Regions from separate parts of the Ruminococcus flavefaciens AE3010 genome, predicted to be linked through region 2. Evidence: predicted binding sites of a transcription regulator. Region 2 holds the regulator's gene; each other region holds the start of a gene.

Region 1 (5,741 bases), 270 kb from region 2:
TATACCATATAATGGTCTTGTGACACAAGGGGTGTGTCCATGAAGCATTCTTACATGAAACAGGAGGATTATAATTATGGGAATTTTTGCAAGATTAAGTGACCTTCTCAAGTCAAACGTAAACGACCTTATCGACAGAGCAGAAGATCCTGAGAAGATGGTCAAGCAGGTCATCATCGATATGCAGACCGAGCTCACAAAGGCTACTCAGAACTACGGCAAGGCTAAGGCAAGCGAGCGCCTTGCTGAGAAGAAGTACCTTGAGGCTGAAAAGATATCTGCTGACTGGGAGTCCAAGGCTAAGGCAGCTCTCGCAAGAGGCGATCAGGATCTGGCTAAGCAGGCTCTCGCAAGAAAGGTCAAGGCTGACGAGGACGTTACTAATTATAAGGAGATGTATGAGTCAATCTCAGATCAGACCGAGGCTATCGGCGATCAGGTAGAGGTGCTCAAGTCAAAGCTTGAAGAGGCTAAGAGCCGTCAGGCAATGCTCATCGCACGTTCACAGATGGCTGATACAAAGAAGAATCTGGCTAAGGCTGCGGGCGGCTTCTCAGGCAACTCGTCTTTTGAGACCTTCCAGAGAATGGAGGATAAGATCGAGCGCAAGGAAGCTGAGGCTGACGCATTCTCCGAGATCGCAGGCGACGCTCTTTCGGGCGGAAGCGGCGATGACCTCAGAGATTCATTTGCACAGATCGAGTCTGACGCCAAGGTAGACGCAGAGCTCCAGAGACTTATGGCTGAGATGAACGGCGGAGCTGCTTCTCAGGACGCAGAATAAAATAAACGTAAAGGACTAAACAATATGAGCCGCAAGAATAAAGAAGAATATTCCGCAAAAAGAACTTTCAGGGATTCGCTGCCTGTTACAGGTGCGATATGCCTTGTTCTCGTATCAGCATCATACTTACTATTACGCAGCAGAAGCAACAAGCTCTACTATGAGAGATGGAAGGAATATGAGGATTGCGGTATCTGAATAATACACAAAAGCTCCGAAGCTTTATGCTTCGGAGCTTTTTGCAGCGTGACGTCGAGGACGCCGTTCCCTACACAAAAAAAGGCGAACCCGATTCAGGTTCGCCTTTAATTATGCATTATGCATTAATTAATACATACCGCCTGCGGGCATTGCAGGAGCAGCAGGTGTGTCCTCCTTGATATCAGCTACAAGGCTCTCTGTTGTAAGAACCATTGAAGCTACAGAAGCTGCGTTCTGGAGTGCGCTTCTTGTTACCTTTGTAGGATCAACGATACCTGCGGGTATCATGTCTGTGTAAACCTCGTTGTAAGCGTCGAAGCCGTAGCCAACCTTACGTGAGCGAATGATCTTGTCAACGATAACGCTGCCCTCAAGACCTGCGTTCTCAGCAATCTGACGTACAGGAGCTTCAAGTGCCTTGAGGATTATCTTAGCACCTGTCTTCTCGTCGCCCTCAAGTGTGGGAACAAGCTTGTTTACAGCGGGCATTGCGTTTACGAATGCTGTACCGCCGCCTGCTACGATACCCTCTTCAACAGCTGCCTTTGTAGCTGCAAGAGCGTCCTCGATACGGAGCTTCTTTTCCTTCATCTCGATCTCTGTAGCTGCGCCGACCTTGATAACTGCAACGCCGCCTGCAAGCTTAGCAAGTCTCTCCTGAAGCTTCTCGCGGTCGAAATCAGATGTTGTAGTCTCGATAGCTGCACGGATCTGGTGAACTCTTGACTCGATAGCCTTCTTATCGCCTGCACCGTCAACAATGATAGTGTTCTCCTTCTGGATAACTACCTGCTTAGCCTGACCGAGCTGCTGGATTGTTGTCTCGCTGAGTTCAAGACCGAGCTCAGAAGAAATTACCTCGCCGCCTGTGAGAACTGCGATATCCTTGAGCATTTCCTTACGTCTGTCGCCAAAGCCTGGAGCCTTAACAGCTGCAACCTTGAATGTGCCTCTGAGGTTGTTGAGGATAATTGTTGTGAGAGCCTCGCCCTCAACGTCCTCAGCAACGATAACAAGCTTCTTGCCCATCTTTACGATCTGCTCGAGAAGTGGGAGTATCTCCTGGATAGAAGATATCTTCTTGTCTGTGATAAGAATGAAAGCGTCGTCGTAAACAGCTTCCATCTTGTCTGTATCTGTAACCATGTAAGGTGAGATGTAGCCTCTGTCGAACTGCATACCCTCAACTACCTCGCTGTAGGTCTCAGCAGTCTTGCCTTCCTCGATAGTGATAACGCCGTCAGCTGTAACCTTTTCCATAGCCTCAGCGATGAGCTTACCAACGTTCTCATCAGCAGAAGAAACTGTACCTACCTTAGCGATATCCTCTGTACCCTGTACAGCCTTTGAGTTCTCAACGATAGCCTTTACAGCCACGTCAACAGCCTTAGCGATACCCTTCTTGAGAACCATTGGGTTTGCGCCTGCTGCGATGTTCTTCATACCCTCACGAACGATAGTCTGAGCGAGGAGAGTAGCTGTTGTAGTACCGTCGCCTGCTGCGTCGTTGGTCTTTGTAGCAACTTCCTTAACGAGCTGAGCGCCCATGTTCTCGAAAGCGTCCTCGAGCTCGATGTCCTTAGCGATAGTAACGCCGTCGTTTGTGATAAGGGGAGCGCCGAACTTCTTATCGAGAACTACGTTTCTGCCCTTTGGTCCCATTGTTATTCTTACAGTATCAGCAAGCTTGTCGATACCTGCCTGAAGAGCCTTTCTTGCGTCTTCGCCGTACTTTATATCCTTAGCCATTGTAAAAAACTCCTTTATAATATAGTTTAGAATTGAGAGTTAAGAGTTGAGAGTTGCGGTGTCCCCTTACGGGGACAAATCTAAAAGTCTTTTTAATTGATCGGCGTAAGCCAATACATTAACTTTCAACTCTCCACTCTCAACTCATTATGCATTACTTAACTGTTGCGAGAATGTCTTCCATTTTAACGATGATGAACTCTTCGCCCTCGAGCTTTACATTAGTGCCCGAATACTTGGAAATGAGCACCTTGTCGCCCTTCTTAACTTCCATTTTAACGTCAGAGGTTCCCGGACCTACCTCAACGACCTCAGCTACCTCAGGCTTTTCCTTTGCCGAGCCCGAAAGAATGATACCGCTCTTTGTGGTCTCCTCAGCCTCGACCATTTTAACTACAACTCTGTCCTGTAATGGTTTGATAGTCATGATATATACCTCCTAAAAATTAATAAGCAATTCAAGTTTAGCACTCTTTATCTTTGAGTGCTAATTATATTTTACCACCTTTTTGCAATAAATCAAGCCTTTTCTGCAAGCTTTCACAATTTTTGGCACTATATACAAATAATTCAACTTTCAGCAGCTTTTTGTGTGCTGTAAGCTGCTTTTGCCGCCAAATTCCAATATCAGCATAACTGTCATTATTATAAGCATTACCGACGGCACAGGGGAGCTGTTCCCTGCGCTGCTTATCCGCGGCAACATGACTTCTGTAACTTCTCCCGTCATAAAAAAGGGCATTATGAGCCTGCATATGAAGAAGCTCAGCACCGCCGCTGCGCTCCTCATTATTATAAAGGGCTTCAGGGACAGCTTCCCTGCGGTCAGCACGGCTATCTGGAATATTACGCATACTCCGCCGAATGCGGTCAGGGCACTTATGTAAGGCAGCAGCAGCCAGTCGCCGCATGGAAATTTGCTGATATTCGTCACATCTAACAGTGCGGCGACTGTTGCCTCGCCGCTTATGCGGTCGAGGCAGGGGAGCTTCCCAAGAAGCTCCCCTGCTGCTGCCGTGGCGCCCGTTCGGGCGAATGCCGCGTTCGCAGCTGCAAACGCGGCTATCATAATGCATATATCCCCCATGGCTCTGCCGCTGCGCAATACGCAGTCAGTGAGCATATCCGCGGATATGCTCACACTGCGGGGGCTGCGGCCTGACGCAGCGGTCCTGCGCAGCGGCACCGACATTATAAGAGCGAGGATAATATTTGCGGAGACCGTAGATACAAGTATTACCAGTCCCGCATTCCGCGACGAGTAGAGCTGCCGCGATATGCAGCCGAATATAAATGCAGGACCTGCTCCGAAGCACAGTCCCGAAAGGAGCTCCGCTCGCTTCTTTGTGAGCCTGCCTGCTGCGACCTCCCCGCAGAGCATTTTCACTCCCACGGGATAGCCTGCTATCATGCCGAATGTGAATATGGGAAAAATGCTCCCCTCCATGCCGAAAACAAGCCTGCTGAGCTTCTCAAGCCGCTTGGGCAAACAAGTAAGCATACCGCTCCTCGTTATCAGCGACGACACTATCATCATTGCAAACAGGGACGGTATAACTATATCTATGCACCGCTGTATGCTCTCCTCCACAGCCTCCGCAGCTGCTCCAACATCGGTAAGAAAGTACAGAAAGGCAGCCGACAGCGCCGCTATTTTCGCGGCTTTTATGGCTTTTTCGGCATATTTCTTCATAATCATCACCCCATAAATCATATTATTGGGAATGAAAAAATATACGGGAGTGAAGCTTATGTTTGAATGGCTTGCAGAGCTGACACGGGAAACGCTCTATCTGAATACGAGCATACATATATCGGGAAACAACGAGCTCATCATTGACAACTGCCAGAGAATAGAGGAGTACAACGAGGTGTTCATGAGGCTGCTGTCGGGAGGACTTTTCATAAATATCCGTGGGAACGGTCTGAGAGCCTACGACTTCCGTACAGGCGGACTTGTTATCCGCGGCTGCATCGAGAATATAGAATTCACAGAAAGGAGCAGACGCCATGAGCCTGAGAATGAGGAGAAGCATAAGGATAAACGCACAGGGGAAGCAGCTGAATAAGTTCATCAACGCCATACATCAGCATAGGATAGACTGCCGCGGACAGTACTGCCGCAGCGAGGTCTTTTACTGCGACATATACCGCCGCGACTTAAAGGAGCTCCATGATATAGCCGAGAAATACGGCATAGAGCTGAAAGCTGCCGAGTACGACAGCCTTTTTGCACGGCTGTTCCGCTACCGCCGACGCCTTGGCATCATCATCGGCATATTGCTTGTGCTTACAGCTGCTCTTTACTTTTCACAGGTGGTGGTGACTATCGAGATTGAGGGAAACTCTGCCGTCAGCGATGAGGTCATACTCGCAGCCCTCGATGAGCTTGACATAAAGGCGGGAACGCCCATTTGCAGGATAAATATCCCCTACTGCGAGAACAGACTCCGCCTTATGATAGATGACGTGGCATGGGCAGGCATACGCCATACGGGAAGCCGCTTGGTGGTGCAGGTAACCGAGGTAAGACAAGTCCCCGAAATGCTCCGCGACCGCGTCCCCTGCAATATAGTTGCCAGCCGAGACGCTGAGATAAGCTCCGTGCTTGTGCGCAGCGGACAGCTCTGCCATATCGTGGGAGACTACGTCCCCAAGGGGACTATCCTTATCAGCGGAGTTGCCGAAAACGAAGCAGGCAGGAGCTTCATCCACCACGCCATGGGAGATATCCGCGGTATCTATGAGGAAAATATCAGCTTCTCCGCACCGTTCCGCTCCGAGGAGATATCTCCCACAGGCAGGAGCGACACTCAGCGCAGTCTGCGGCTTTTCAGTCTGGATATACCCTTGTATTTCGGGAACAGCGGCTACAAAAGCAGTACCTCGGAGACAAAAGAGAAAAACGCAGTCATTTTCGGGCATGAGCTGCCTCTCGGAATAAAAACAAAAACGCTCTCGGAAACAGTTCTCACCGAAAAGGAGTACACCGAGGAGGAGCTTACCG
Region 2 (5,741 bases):
CAGCAGCGTCCTTGAGTCTCTGAGCAGCCATCTTGTCAGCTGAAAGGTCGATGCCCTCAGTCTTCTTGAACTCATCAACGATCCAGTTGATGATACGCTGGTCGAAGTCGTCACCGCCGAGACGGTTGTTGCCTGCTGTAGCAAGTACCTGCTGAACGTCCTCGCCCATTTCGATGATAGATACATCGAAGGTACCGCCGCCCAGGTCGTAAACCATTACGGTCTGCTCCTCTTCCTTGTCGATACCGTAGGAAAGAGCAGCTGCTGTAGGCTCGTTGATGATACGCTTAACGGTAAGACCTGCGATCTGACCTGCGTCCTTAGTAGCCTGTCTCTGTGAATCTGTGAAGTAAGCAGGAACTGTGATAACTGCCTCTGTTACAGGCTCGCCGAGGTAAGCCTCTGCGTCAGCCTTGAGCTTCTGGAGTATCATAGCTGAGATCTCCTGAGGAGTGTAATTCTTGCCGTCGATAGAAACTTTATAATCAGAACCCATGTGTCTCTTGATAGAAGAAACTGTTCTGTCGTGGTTTGTGATAGCCTGTCTCTTAGCCACCTGACCTACGAGACGCTCGCCGTTGTTTGTGAAAGCAACAACGGAAGGAGTTGTTCTTGCACCCTCGCTGTTGGGGATAACTACAGCGTTACCACCCTCCATAACAGCTACGCAAGAGTTAGTTGTACCAAGATCGATACCAATAATTTTTCCCATAATATATTCCTCCTATTATATAAGCCATCAGCCGTCAGCCTTTAGCCTTTAGCCAATGGTGTCCGCATTGCGGACATATTTGAATGTTCTTATTGATGTTTTTCTCGGAACGCCGAGTGACGCCCTGCTGTGCAGGGAGATGTCCGCAGGACAGAGGGTACGTGCAGCTGTTAGCTGCGGCGTTCCCTACAAGCTAATGGCTAAACAGCCACTGCCACCATAGCAGGTCTTACAAGCTTGTCGCCGAGCATATAGCCCTTCTGGAACACCTGACAAACATAATTGCTTGCGTAATCGGTCCCGTCAAGCTGCTGTATGGCGTTGTGAACGTTGGGGTCGAATTCCGCCCCGAGAGCTTCTATCTCGGTAACGTTCATCTGTGTAAGGAAATTCTTGAACTGATTGTATATCATGCTCATGCCATTCTTGAAGTTCTCGTCTGCACATTCAGCTTCAAGTGATCTCTCAAAGCTGTCCAGCACGGGGAGAAGCTTCTCAACGCACTGTACGGAAGCGTTCTGATACGTCTCCGTCTTTTCCTTGGCTGTTCTCTTGCGGTAGTTGTCGTACTCCGCGAATAACCTCAGGTACTTGTCGTTTGCCTCTGCAAGAGCGTCCTCCATATCCGCGAACTGTGCGGCGGAGTCGTTGTACTCGCTGGCTGCGTCAGCCTCGTCGAGGGCATCGGCGTTTTCATCTGTCTCCTCGGGGATATCCTCCTCAAGGAGCTCCGTGTCCTTCTCGTTTTCTTCCATCGGTCATTGCTCCTTTCTATGGCTCCTGTGTGTCTGACGGAGCATTTATAATGTCATCGTCGCCGTCCATGAGAGCAGATATCTTCTGCGTCAGGTACTCGACGTAAGGGATTATCTTTTTGTAGTCCACTCTCATGGGACCTATGACGCCCAGAGAGCCTGCCTCCTTGCCGCCTTTGCGGTACTTGGAGACTATCAGGCTTGAATTGCCTATTGCGAAGCTGTCGTTTTCAGAGCTGAACTTTACCTGTATGCCGCTGAATGCATTTTCAAGGAGCTCCGAAAGACCGTCCTTGTGTTCGATGAATCTTACGACTTCCATTTTGTCAAGCTCCTCGCAGGACAGAAGCTTTTCGCTTCCGCTGACGGTGAGCTCCTGCTGGCGCAGGTCCTCGGAGAGCTCGCATATTCCCTTGACAAGGGGCGAAAGGGACACCATGTAGGCGCTTACTGCCGCCACCATTTTGTCGAACATTTCCTCAGAGAGATCGTCTACGGAGACGCCGCTGAGGTTCTCTTCTATATAATGTGTAAAGAAATCAAGCTGTTCGTGGCTGAGGTCGAATTCCAGTCTGCAAGCCTTGTTTTTAATGCTTCCGTTTGAGGTTATGAGGAGTATGACATACAGGCGCTTGCCCGTAGGTATCACCTCTACCTTTGATATTACCGAAAATCTCGGAACAGCGTTAGTGACTACTGCGGCACAGTGAGTTATCTCGGTGAGAGCAGTAGCTGCGTTCTGTACAAGGAGCTCCTCGGGAGTATCCTTATCGCCCAGCATTTCGTCCAGCATGCGCTTTTCCTCATCGGGAAGATCGTGCGGTGTCATGAGCTCGTCGATGTACAGCCTGTAGCCCTTGAAGGTGGGAACTCGTCCTGCCGAGGTATGGGGCTGCTCCAGATAGCCCATCTGTTCGAGAGCTGCCATATCATTTCTGATAGTAGCAGAGGAAACATTGATATTTTCAAGCTTCGAGATCGATTTCGAGCCGACGGGTTCGCCCGTTCTGACATATTCGTCAACCACAGCAGCAAGTATTCTGAGCTTTCTGTCGTCCACGATACTCACTCCCTTCAATCTCGTTAGCACTCTAACTCTTTGAGTGCTAACTATAATTTATCACTATTATGGCGATTTGTCAAGGGCTTTATACATTTTCAGCTTTTTGACCTATTTTTACCACCTGCTTATGTGCATTTAGAGCAAATTGACAAAGAGTATAAACCCGCCTTTTTTCGTGTGTTATTCTATTGACAAACGCTCATAACTGCTGTATAATGTAAGTGCAGTAAGGAACTGCAATATTTTGAAGAGTAAGAATACGTGCGTTACACCCTGCGGTGTTCCAGTGTTGACTGAACGGGGAGTTGTCAGTCAAACGAAAAGCTTAGGCTTACGGTTCGTATTTTGCATCCCGCTTCATAGGACAATATAAAAGAGACTATGCCTTCTTTTCTTGTCGTATGAGTGAGGAAAAGGAGGATTTTTTTATGGCTGTAAACAACAAAGGCGCTGCAATAAAGTCAGATATCAGACTTTTCGGCAGCACAAGGATCCTGATCGTTGCCGCACTTCTTGTGGCAATGAGCATCGTGCTTGGTAAATTCGGTGCTATCAATATCGGAAACAGTATCCGTATAGGCTTCGGCGGTATGCCAATACAAATGGCAGGTATATTCTTCGGACCTGTTATCGGCGCAGTCGTGGGACTTGTTGCCGATGTAGCGGGCTGTATCCTCAAGGGATACTCCATAAATCCCATAATCACACTGGGCTCTACATGTATCGGTCTTGTGTCGGGACTTATGTTCCACTACGCTCTCAAACCAATGAAGAAGGTGCTTCTGCCCAAGATAGCTATATCTACAGTTGCCGCTCACGCTGTGGGCTCAATGCTCATAACCTCTATCGGTCTTTACGCTTACTATCACACACCCTTTGAGACGCTGATACTCCGCGTGCCGATCTACCTTATAACAGCAGCTGTCGAGACAGCTGTCATCTACCTCATGCTCAAAAACAAGGCGTTCTCGTCGGAGCTTGACAAGGTAAGAAGAAAATGAACTACACCGAAGCACTTGGCTATATGAAAAAGGCTGCCGAGCGCGGCAGCGTACTGGGATTATCCCGTATAACAGAGCTTCTCCGCCGCATGGGCGACCCCCAGGACAAAGTAAAGACTGTCCATATCGCAGGCACAAACGGCAAGGGCTCTTTCGGAGCCATGCTCACATCGGTACTGAAAAGCGCAGGCTATACAGTTGGAGGCTTCTCCTCGCCAGCCATAACCAAGGTCACGGACAGCTTCCGCATAAACGGCGAGGAGATATCCGAGCAGGACTTTGCCGACCTTATAGGCGGTATAGCTCCCATATGCGAGAGCATGGACGAAAAGCCCACCGAGTTTGAAGTCCTTACCGTGGCGGCTTTTCAGCTTTTCGCGGACAGGGGCTGCGATATGGCACTTGTTGAGTGCGGAATGGGCGGCGACCTTGATTCCACCAATGTTATAAAAGCTCCCGTACTGTCGGTAATAACCAATGTCCAGAAGGACCACAGCGCTTTCCTCGGAGACACTATCGCCGAAATAGCTTCACATAAGTGCGGCATAATCAAGGCCGGCAGACCCGTTTACTTCGGCGGCAACAGCGAGGAAGCCTATGAGATAGCCGCCGATACCGCAAAGAAGCTGGGCTGTGAGCTGTTTATCCCCGATTATTCTCAGTTCTCATGGTCTGAGGACAACTGCACTATCGAGGGCGCAGAGCTGACCTACAAGGGTCAGGAGCTCCATATACCTCTCCTTGGCACATACCAGTTTGAGAACGCTGTAAACGTGCTGAGCTGTGTGGAGATACTCCGCAGAGAGGGCATTGATATCCCCGAAACTGCAGTCCGCGATGGACTTGCAAATGTAAAATGGCACGGGCGCTTTGAGGTCATAAGCAGGGAACCACTTATCATATACGACGGCGCTCACAATCCCGACGGCATACGCTGTGCCGCGGACAGTATCCGCAGGTGCTTCGGCGTCAAAAAAGTTGTGCTCCTCATCGGCGTCATGGCTGACAAGGAGTACGGGCTCTACGCGGATATGCTGGGAGAGCTTACAGAGACTGCCTTTGCGGTCAAGCCCGATAATCCCCGTGCACTGGACAGCAAAGCACTTGCGCAGGCGCTCAACGCAAGGGGAATGAAGACCGCTCCCTATGACGACTATACTTCGGGAGTAAGGGCTGCATATGACTATGTAAAGCAGCATGATTTGCCGCTTATAGCGCTGGGCTCACTGTATATGTATCAGCAGTTCACAGACGCATTGAAAGATATAATGATATAAGCAAAAAGCAGCCATAAATGGCTGCTTTTTTTATTTGAATATATCAGGGGACGCCTTCACTTGCAAGGCGTCCCCTTTTGAAAAACAGTCCACCGGACTGTTTTTTCAATTTACCCCTTGCGAAGCGCTTTGTAACTGCGGGGCTTCGCCCCAGACTAACCGTCCCAGCCCCTCTGTCGCGTTGCGACATCTCCCCACACTGTGGGGAGTCACCCCACAAGAGGCTCTGCCTCTTGACTCTGCCAAAGGAACACAGTCCCTTTGAAATCCCGTTCATAGTTTTGGCATACTTTCAGCGCCGTAAGCGAAGTACAAGTAACAGCCTTAATTAAAGCGAGCGAGTTTACGAGCGTCAACGTGGCAAGGCAGCGCGGGCTCCGCGTCACGCTGCTTATCTTCTGTTTTCGGGATTGTCGTTTACCTTGAACGAGCTTGCTTTCCAGAGTCCGTCTTCCTTGACAGCCTTTACTATCATTGTGGAATCAGCTCCGAGATCATCAAAGGTAACTTTTATAGTGAACGAATCATCTGTAACGTCCGAGATAACAGGGTCGCTGTTGAATGTGAAGCCGCAGCCTCTTGCGCCCTGGAGGAACCACAGTGAGCCCTCGTTGTCTGCGAACATTGCAGGCTCTCCCTCATAGATGACCTTGTATCTTTCCTCAAGAAGACTGCCGCATACCGCGTCGGTAACATACTTCTTAACCTCTTCAACACTGCTGAAGCGCGTATCTGTTACCTTTGTATACGGATACTTATTATCAACGTTGTACACTGTATTTTCGTCTACCTCAACACTTGAACCGCCGCAGATATAGTCTATGGAGTTCAGATTATTCAGAACCTTTGCTGCCTCTGCGATAAGCTCCTCGGAAACTGCACTGTCTGCTGCTTTGCTCTCAGAAGCAGCTGCTGTAGTTTCAGCCTCTGTGC
Region 3 (5,741 bases), 2.2 Mb from region 2:
GAGAACAGCAGCGACGAAAAAGTGATAATCTGTGCAGACGATCTGGCTCCCAGCGAAACCGTTCTGCTGGACAAGAACAAGGTCCTCGCTTTTGTTACATCTCACGGCTCTTCAAATTCTCACACAGCTATACTGGCAAGGAATATGAATATCCCTGCCGTTATTGGTGCAGGTGATGATTTTCTCTCAGCTGTGTCAGACGGTATGTTTGCCGCAGTTGACGGATATACCGGTGAGGTATTCCTCTCTCCTGACACCGAGGCTCTCAAAAAACTCGAAACGAAGCAGAAAGAGGACGAGGAAAAGAAGAGGCTTCTCCAGGAGTTAAAAGGCAAGGAAAACGTTACGCTCGACGGAACAAGGATCAATATTTTTGCCAATATCGGCGGAGTGGATCATATCGGAGCAGTTCTTGCCAACGACGCAGGAGGAATTGGTCTATTCCGAAGCGAATTTCTCTATCTTGAGAGCAGCGATTATCCGACCGAAGAGCAGCAGTTTGCTGCCTACAAAAAGGTGCTTGAAAGCATGGCTGGCAAAAAGGTCATTATACGTACTCTTGACATCGGCGCTGACAAGAAGGTGGATTATTTTGATCTCGCAAAGGAGGACAATCCTGCCCTCGGTTTCAGAGCTATAAGGATCTGTCTCACTCGTCCAGAGATATTCAGGACACAGCTCCGTGCCCTTTACAGGGCTTCCGCATTCGGCAAGCTTGGTATCATGTTCCCTATGATAACAAGTGTATCGGAGGTGGAACAGATCAAAAAAATATGCGCAGAGGTCAGAGAGGAGCTCCGCGCTGACGGAGTAGACTTCGATGAAAACGCAGAACTCGGTATAATGATCGAAACTCCCGCAGCAGCTGTCATAAGCGATAAACTTGCTCCTCTTGTTGACTTTTTCAGCGTAGGTACCAATGACCTGACACAATACACTCTCGCCTGTGACAGGCAAAACAGTGCCGTTGAACAGTTCGTTGATACACACCATGAAGCTATTCTCCGGCTCATAGAAATGTCTGCAAAAAATGCCCATGCAAATGGTGCGTGGATAGGTATATGCGGCGAACTTGCAGCTGACACAAGTCTTACCGAAACATTCCTGAGAATGGGTATAGACGAGCTTTCAGTTTCGCCTCCCTTTGTACTCAAGGTCAGAGACGCAGTAAGGCACACTGATCTCTCCTGATAATTAAACCAAACAAAAAAGCGCCTGTAACTGTGATATGAGTATCGCTGTTATAATATACCAATAGCCCAAGGGCTATTGAAATATTATAATGCCCCTTTGTATTAAGGCACTTTTTTATTGACAAGAGTTTAGACATCTGATATGATAAGAATATAGACATGTTTCCAAATACTCTGCACGTTGAGTGCGTGGTTCTGCTGACAAGAAACAATTGATAAAGCCGCGATTTTACGCGGTTTTACGGAATATACGTCATTCAAAAAGCACTCAAAACAGCCCAGTTTTCGTGTAAATGGGAACATATCAGGCAAATTGGAAAAGTGCCATGAGATACACGATATTTCCGCATTTTTACGCACTCGGTTGGTTGGTGTGTAATTCTGCGATTGTCCTTTTTTCAGTGTGTGAAAATGCGGACAGGTTTCAAAACAACGTAATATCGAAGAAAACGAAGTCGCAGATTTTCATTGCGAGTTGTAATATCGTTGAGTGTGTGAATATGCAGACAGAAAATACGCTTTAACGGCAATGTGGATATGGATATCTGCTACAAGGATTTCCCGACCATTATCAAGGGTAAGGGGCTGAATGGATTCAGTAAGACTGAACCGACTCCCACACTTGCCCACGATGTGCAGGAATCCAATGTTACCGTGACTGTACAGATCGGCAAAGACAGCTATAAGGGAACGTTGAAAAAGTTATAAAAAACAGGGCAGGTTTTCCAGCCCCTGTACATATTGTAATGCTATTTATAAAGATGATAGACTTTGAATTTTCTCCATTTCATATCTTGGGATACAAACCAGGTAATCATCGCTGCTTGTGTGAAGAACCGTATATTTATATGGAATCAAATAATGATCCGGGATAAAACTCCCCACAAAAGGTATCAGCGAGATCAGTCTTCCTTTCTTTTTTACACCCTCTTTCGCATAAGCAGATGGCTTGCTGTTCTGGATCCAATGCCGGATCCTAGCATTGTTCTCGGAATCTACCCACGGTTCAATCAACGAATAAGGAATTTTTGCAGTTCCGGTCACATCCACAAAATAGAATGCTTCAGCGTCTGCGTAGACAAGGTGCAGGCTGTTATCAAAAAGCAGATTCTTCTTTTGCGAAAAGTCATCCGAAACTTTCTGTGGAAATAGCATTTCAATTTCAACTGCATCATCAGGCACATCCATATCACTGCCTGCCAGCATCGCCATTTCCTCAGATTTCCTTTTCAGTGATGGTCTGCTCACCCATATAGCACCAAACACCAATATCAGCGGATACCCGAAAATAGTCAGCAGTCCAAACATCAGCACAAGATTTGAGTTCATTCCGGCAATATCCCCGCCGATCCATATCACTGCCATGATGATGACAAAGAGAAGCGCTGCTCTTTTGATGTTTTTCTCGAAACTGTCGATCTTGTCGTTGTACTGATATATGGACTCTAAAAGCGCCTTATTTGGAGCTTTTACAATGATATTTTCGGTGTTCTCACGATCCTTAAACAAGTTTTTCAACATCTATCTTATCCCTTTCCATTCATATATTACTTTGATTGTCTCCTGCTTATATTATACATCCCATTCCTGAAAAAGTCAATGTGTTACGCCCACATAGCCATCAGGCACAAAAACTCCCCGGAACTGCTCAAAACGAACAGCTCCGGGGAGCATTATTTCAGAATCATATCTTAGCGAGGTATTATCCCTCAATTGCAATATACTTGTGATTCTCCAGCTTCTTAGGCTCTGCCTTCGGAACGCAGATGTTCAGAACACCGTCCTCAAACTTTGCCTTCACATCGGCTTCGGTAACAGTATCACCGATATAGAAGCTTCTCTGCATTGCACCGGCGTAACGCTCCTGACGGATCAGCTTGCCCTTCTCAGTCTTTTCGTCCTTGTCAAGACCCTTTGCGGCACTGACAGTCAGATAACCGTTCTGAAGCTCAAGATTAATCTGGTCTTTCTTGAAGCCCGGCAAATCGATAACGATCTCATAGTGGTCGTCATGCTCATGGACATCCGTCTTCATAACCTGCGCAGCGTGCTTGCCGTACAGCTTCTTCTCCACGTCTCTGCCGAAGTCAGGGAATCTGAAGAAATCATCGAATAAGTTTTCACCGAAAATGCTAGGATACAACATAGGTCAGTCCTCCTTTTTACTCGTCACATTGTTTCCATTGCTTCGAGCAAGGGGACGGAGGGTTCAGCACCCGGATCCTTTGGTGCTTCTCTGTTCCTTTGTTCTGATTATATTATAGCACTCCGAATTAGCACTGTCAAGGGGAGAGTGCTAATTTTCACACAGGTTTCATTTTTTTTGACAGAAATGTCACATTGATTTTAAGGGAGGTATGCTATGGAACAGCAGAAAATCATTGACGAAGTAAACTACCATAAGGCACAAAAGATCACAGAATGACCGTTATGATAAGAATCTGCATGGCTTGGTCAAGACTATGGGTTGACGGAATTTCACCTTTCGGTTATAATATAATCAGGCTCAAGTCATAAAAAAGTCGTGGCGGCAGATGTGCTGCAAATGGCGAAATATCGCATATGTTACGATTCGTGTCATGGGTGTGACCGTACGGTTCTTTACTTTTTTCAGTCCCCGTGTTACCATGAGATTAGCCGAAAGGAAATCATCTGAAAGGAACACGGAATTATGAAAAAGAATGAAAAGAACACACTTATCACAGGTACGATTATGCTGATACTGTTTGGAATGTTTCGCCTGTATTGTCAAGAATATCTTCAAGACTACTGTCATTATTCTCAACAATTATCGGTGCATATGCGGCTGATAATACTTCTTCATCTACTTCACACTCAGCCTGCTCCTGCAACCTTCTACGACGATACATATCGGTACGTTCCGTGTATTCGCCAGTATATATCTGATCAATACCGAATTCATCGATATATTGGTCGATTTCTCCCATCAACTGTTCAGATATCTGAAATGACTCCTTATCAAACACCACAAGTATTATGTTCATATCATGTGTAAGCAGGAACTTACCGATTACTGAAAGGACTATATCAAGAGCTTCATCCTTCGGGAAGCCATATACTCCAGTAGCAATAAGAGGAAAAGCAATACTTTCAGCCTTAACCTGCTCCGCTATAGACAGAGAGTTGGAATAACATGAACACAGAGTATCGTATTCACCGTGGTTCCCGTCGATCCATGCAGGTCCGACCGTGTGTATTATGTACTTCGCAGAAAGCTCAAAGGCAGGGGTAATAGCGGCTTGCCCCGGAGCGATACTGCCAATTTTCATGCGTTCAGCAAGCAGTAGTTCCTTACCAGCAGCCTGGTAGATAGCAGAGTCTGTTCCATCACCGATAACAGGTTCGGGATTTGCAGTGTTGACAATAACCTCAGCCTCTACCTTGGTGATATCGTTCCTGATTATCTTAAATGGCATATTATCGCTCCTTCCTGTTTTGTAATCGTTAATTGAATTATACCATATATCAGTAGCTGATTTCTATGCAAAAATGTAAATATTTTGTTTTGACAAACATACAAAAGAAGAGCCGCCATTAATGGCAGCTCATATCCCATACAAACAGCCGGTCTCCCCATACTGGGGAGACACTAAAAAAACATACCATTATTATAGTAAGTATCATATCTTATGGCATATAAGCAATTTTTGCCTTGACAGTAATTGTTCCTTAGTGTATTATTGTCATATAAGGCTGTATAATCCGCCTTAAATATTACAAAAAGGAATGATCTGAATGACAAACAAATCAAAAAGAACTATTTGTGCAGTACTTGCCGCTATTACTCTTTCAACCTGTGTGATGGCTCCATCATCAAATAATCAGGTAGCATCAAAAATTACTATTATAAATGAATTAAAGGCAAGTGCTGCATTCCAACCGTATAACGGCATAGTCGTTACTAAAAATGACAATCTAAATGTTAGAAGCGGTCCCGGTACTAACTATAAGATTCTTTATAGTGTTCCTAAAAATACCACAGTAGCTATTCTTGAAGAAAAGAATGGCTGGGGTAAAGTATCAACTGCGGGCGGTGGTCAATGGGTATCGCTAAATTATATACAGCGTATCTTTCAACCATATAATGGAAAAGTAACCGCAAATAGCGGACTTAATGTCAGAAGTGGACCAGGTACAAGTTATACGCTTCTCTATAGCATACCTAAAAACACTCCTGTAGCTATTCTTGAAGAAAAAAACGGATGGGGTAAGGTTTCTAATGCAGGTAATGGACAGTGGGTAGCTCTTAATTACATACAGCGTATCTCAGAGGCAGAAGCTATAGAACTTGCGAAAAAAGCCTCAACGCCAACCACTACAACTACAAAGAAGCCAACTTCGAAACCTACTACTACAACTACAAAGAAGCCAACTTCGAAACCTACTACTACAACTACCAAGAAGCCAACTTCGAAACCTACTACTACAACTACCAAGAAGCCAACTTCGAAACCTACTACAACTACCAAGAAACCAACTTCGAAACCTACTACTACAGCAGCTCCTACACCTTGTCCAACACCAACG

Evidence for each region. The regulator HrcA, encoded in region 2, represses chaperone genes, less so after heat shock. The targets are predictions, from matches to a motif close to TGTTAGCACTCNNNNNNNNNGAGTGCTAACA.
Region 1: N774_RS0108905 (co-chaperone GroES) is a predicted target of HrcA. The motif match lies at 3,197-3,227, and genes of this name have one in related genera.
Region 3: N774_RS0100880 (Hsp20/alpha crystallin family protein) is a predicted target of HrcA. The motif match lies at 3,465-3,495, and genes of this name have one in related genera.

Annotation. Positions count from the first base shown of each region.
Region 1 covers NZ_JAGT01000001.1:2,066,156-2,071,896, reverse strand. The annotation lists gene N774_RS0108920 (PspA/IM30 family protein) at 77-784, shown strand; gene N774_RS19465 (hypothetical protein) at 809-982, shown strand; gene groL (chaperonin GroEL) at 1,112-2,734, opposite strand; gene N774_RS0108905 (co-chaperone GroES) at 2,889-3,161, opposite strand; gene N774_RS0108900 (hypothetical protein) at 3,312-4,427, opposite strand; gene N774_RS0108895 (YabP/YqfC family sporulation protein) at 4,486-4,803, shown strand; gene N774_RS0108890 (sporulation protein YqfD) at 4,745-5,741, shown strand, end outside.
Region 2 covers NZ_JAGT01000001.1:2,337,269-2,343,009, forward strand. The annotation lists gene dnaK (molecular chaperone DnaK) at 1-712, opposite strand, end outside; gene grpE (nucleotide exchange factor GrpE) at 913-1,467, opposite strand; gene hrcA (heat-inducible transcriptional repressor HrcA) at 1,484-2,527, opposite strand; THF riboswitch at 2,776-2,890, shown strand; gene N774_RS0110250 (folate family ECF transporter S component) at 2,959-3,531, shown strand; gene N774_RS0110255 (bifunctional folylpolyglutamate synthase/dihydrofolate synthase) at 3,528-4,808, shown strand; gene N774_RS0110260 (hypothetical protein) at 5,200-5,741, opposite strand, start outside.
Region 3 covers NZ_JAGT01000001.1:182,181-187,921, reverse strand. The annotation lists gene ptsP (phosphoenolpyruvate--protein phosphotransferase) at 1-1,191, shown strand, start outside; gene N774_RS19050 (hypothetical protein) at 1,731-1,901, shown strand; gene N774_RS0100885 (hypothetical protein) at 1,947-2,714, opposite strand; gene N774_RS0100880 (Hsp20/alpha crystallin family protein) at 2,896-3,339, opposite strand; gene N774_RS0100875 (macro domain-containing protein) at 3,905-4,630, opposite strand; gene N774_RS17875 (SH3 domain-containing protein) at 4,950-5,741, shown strand, end outside.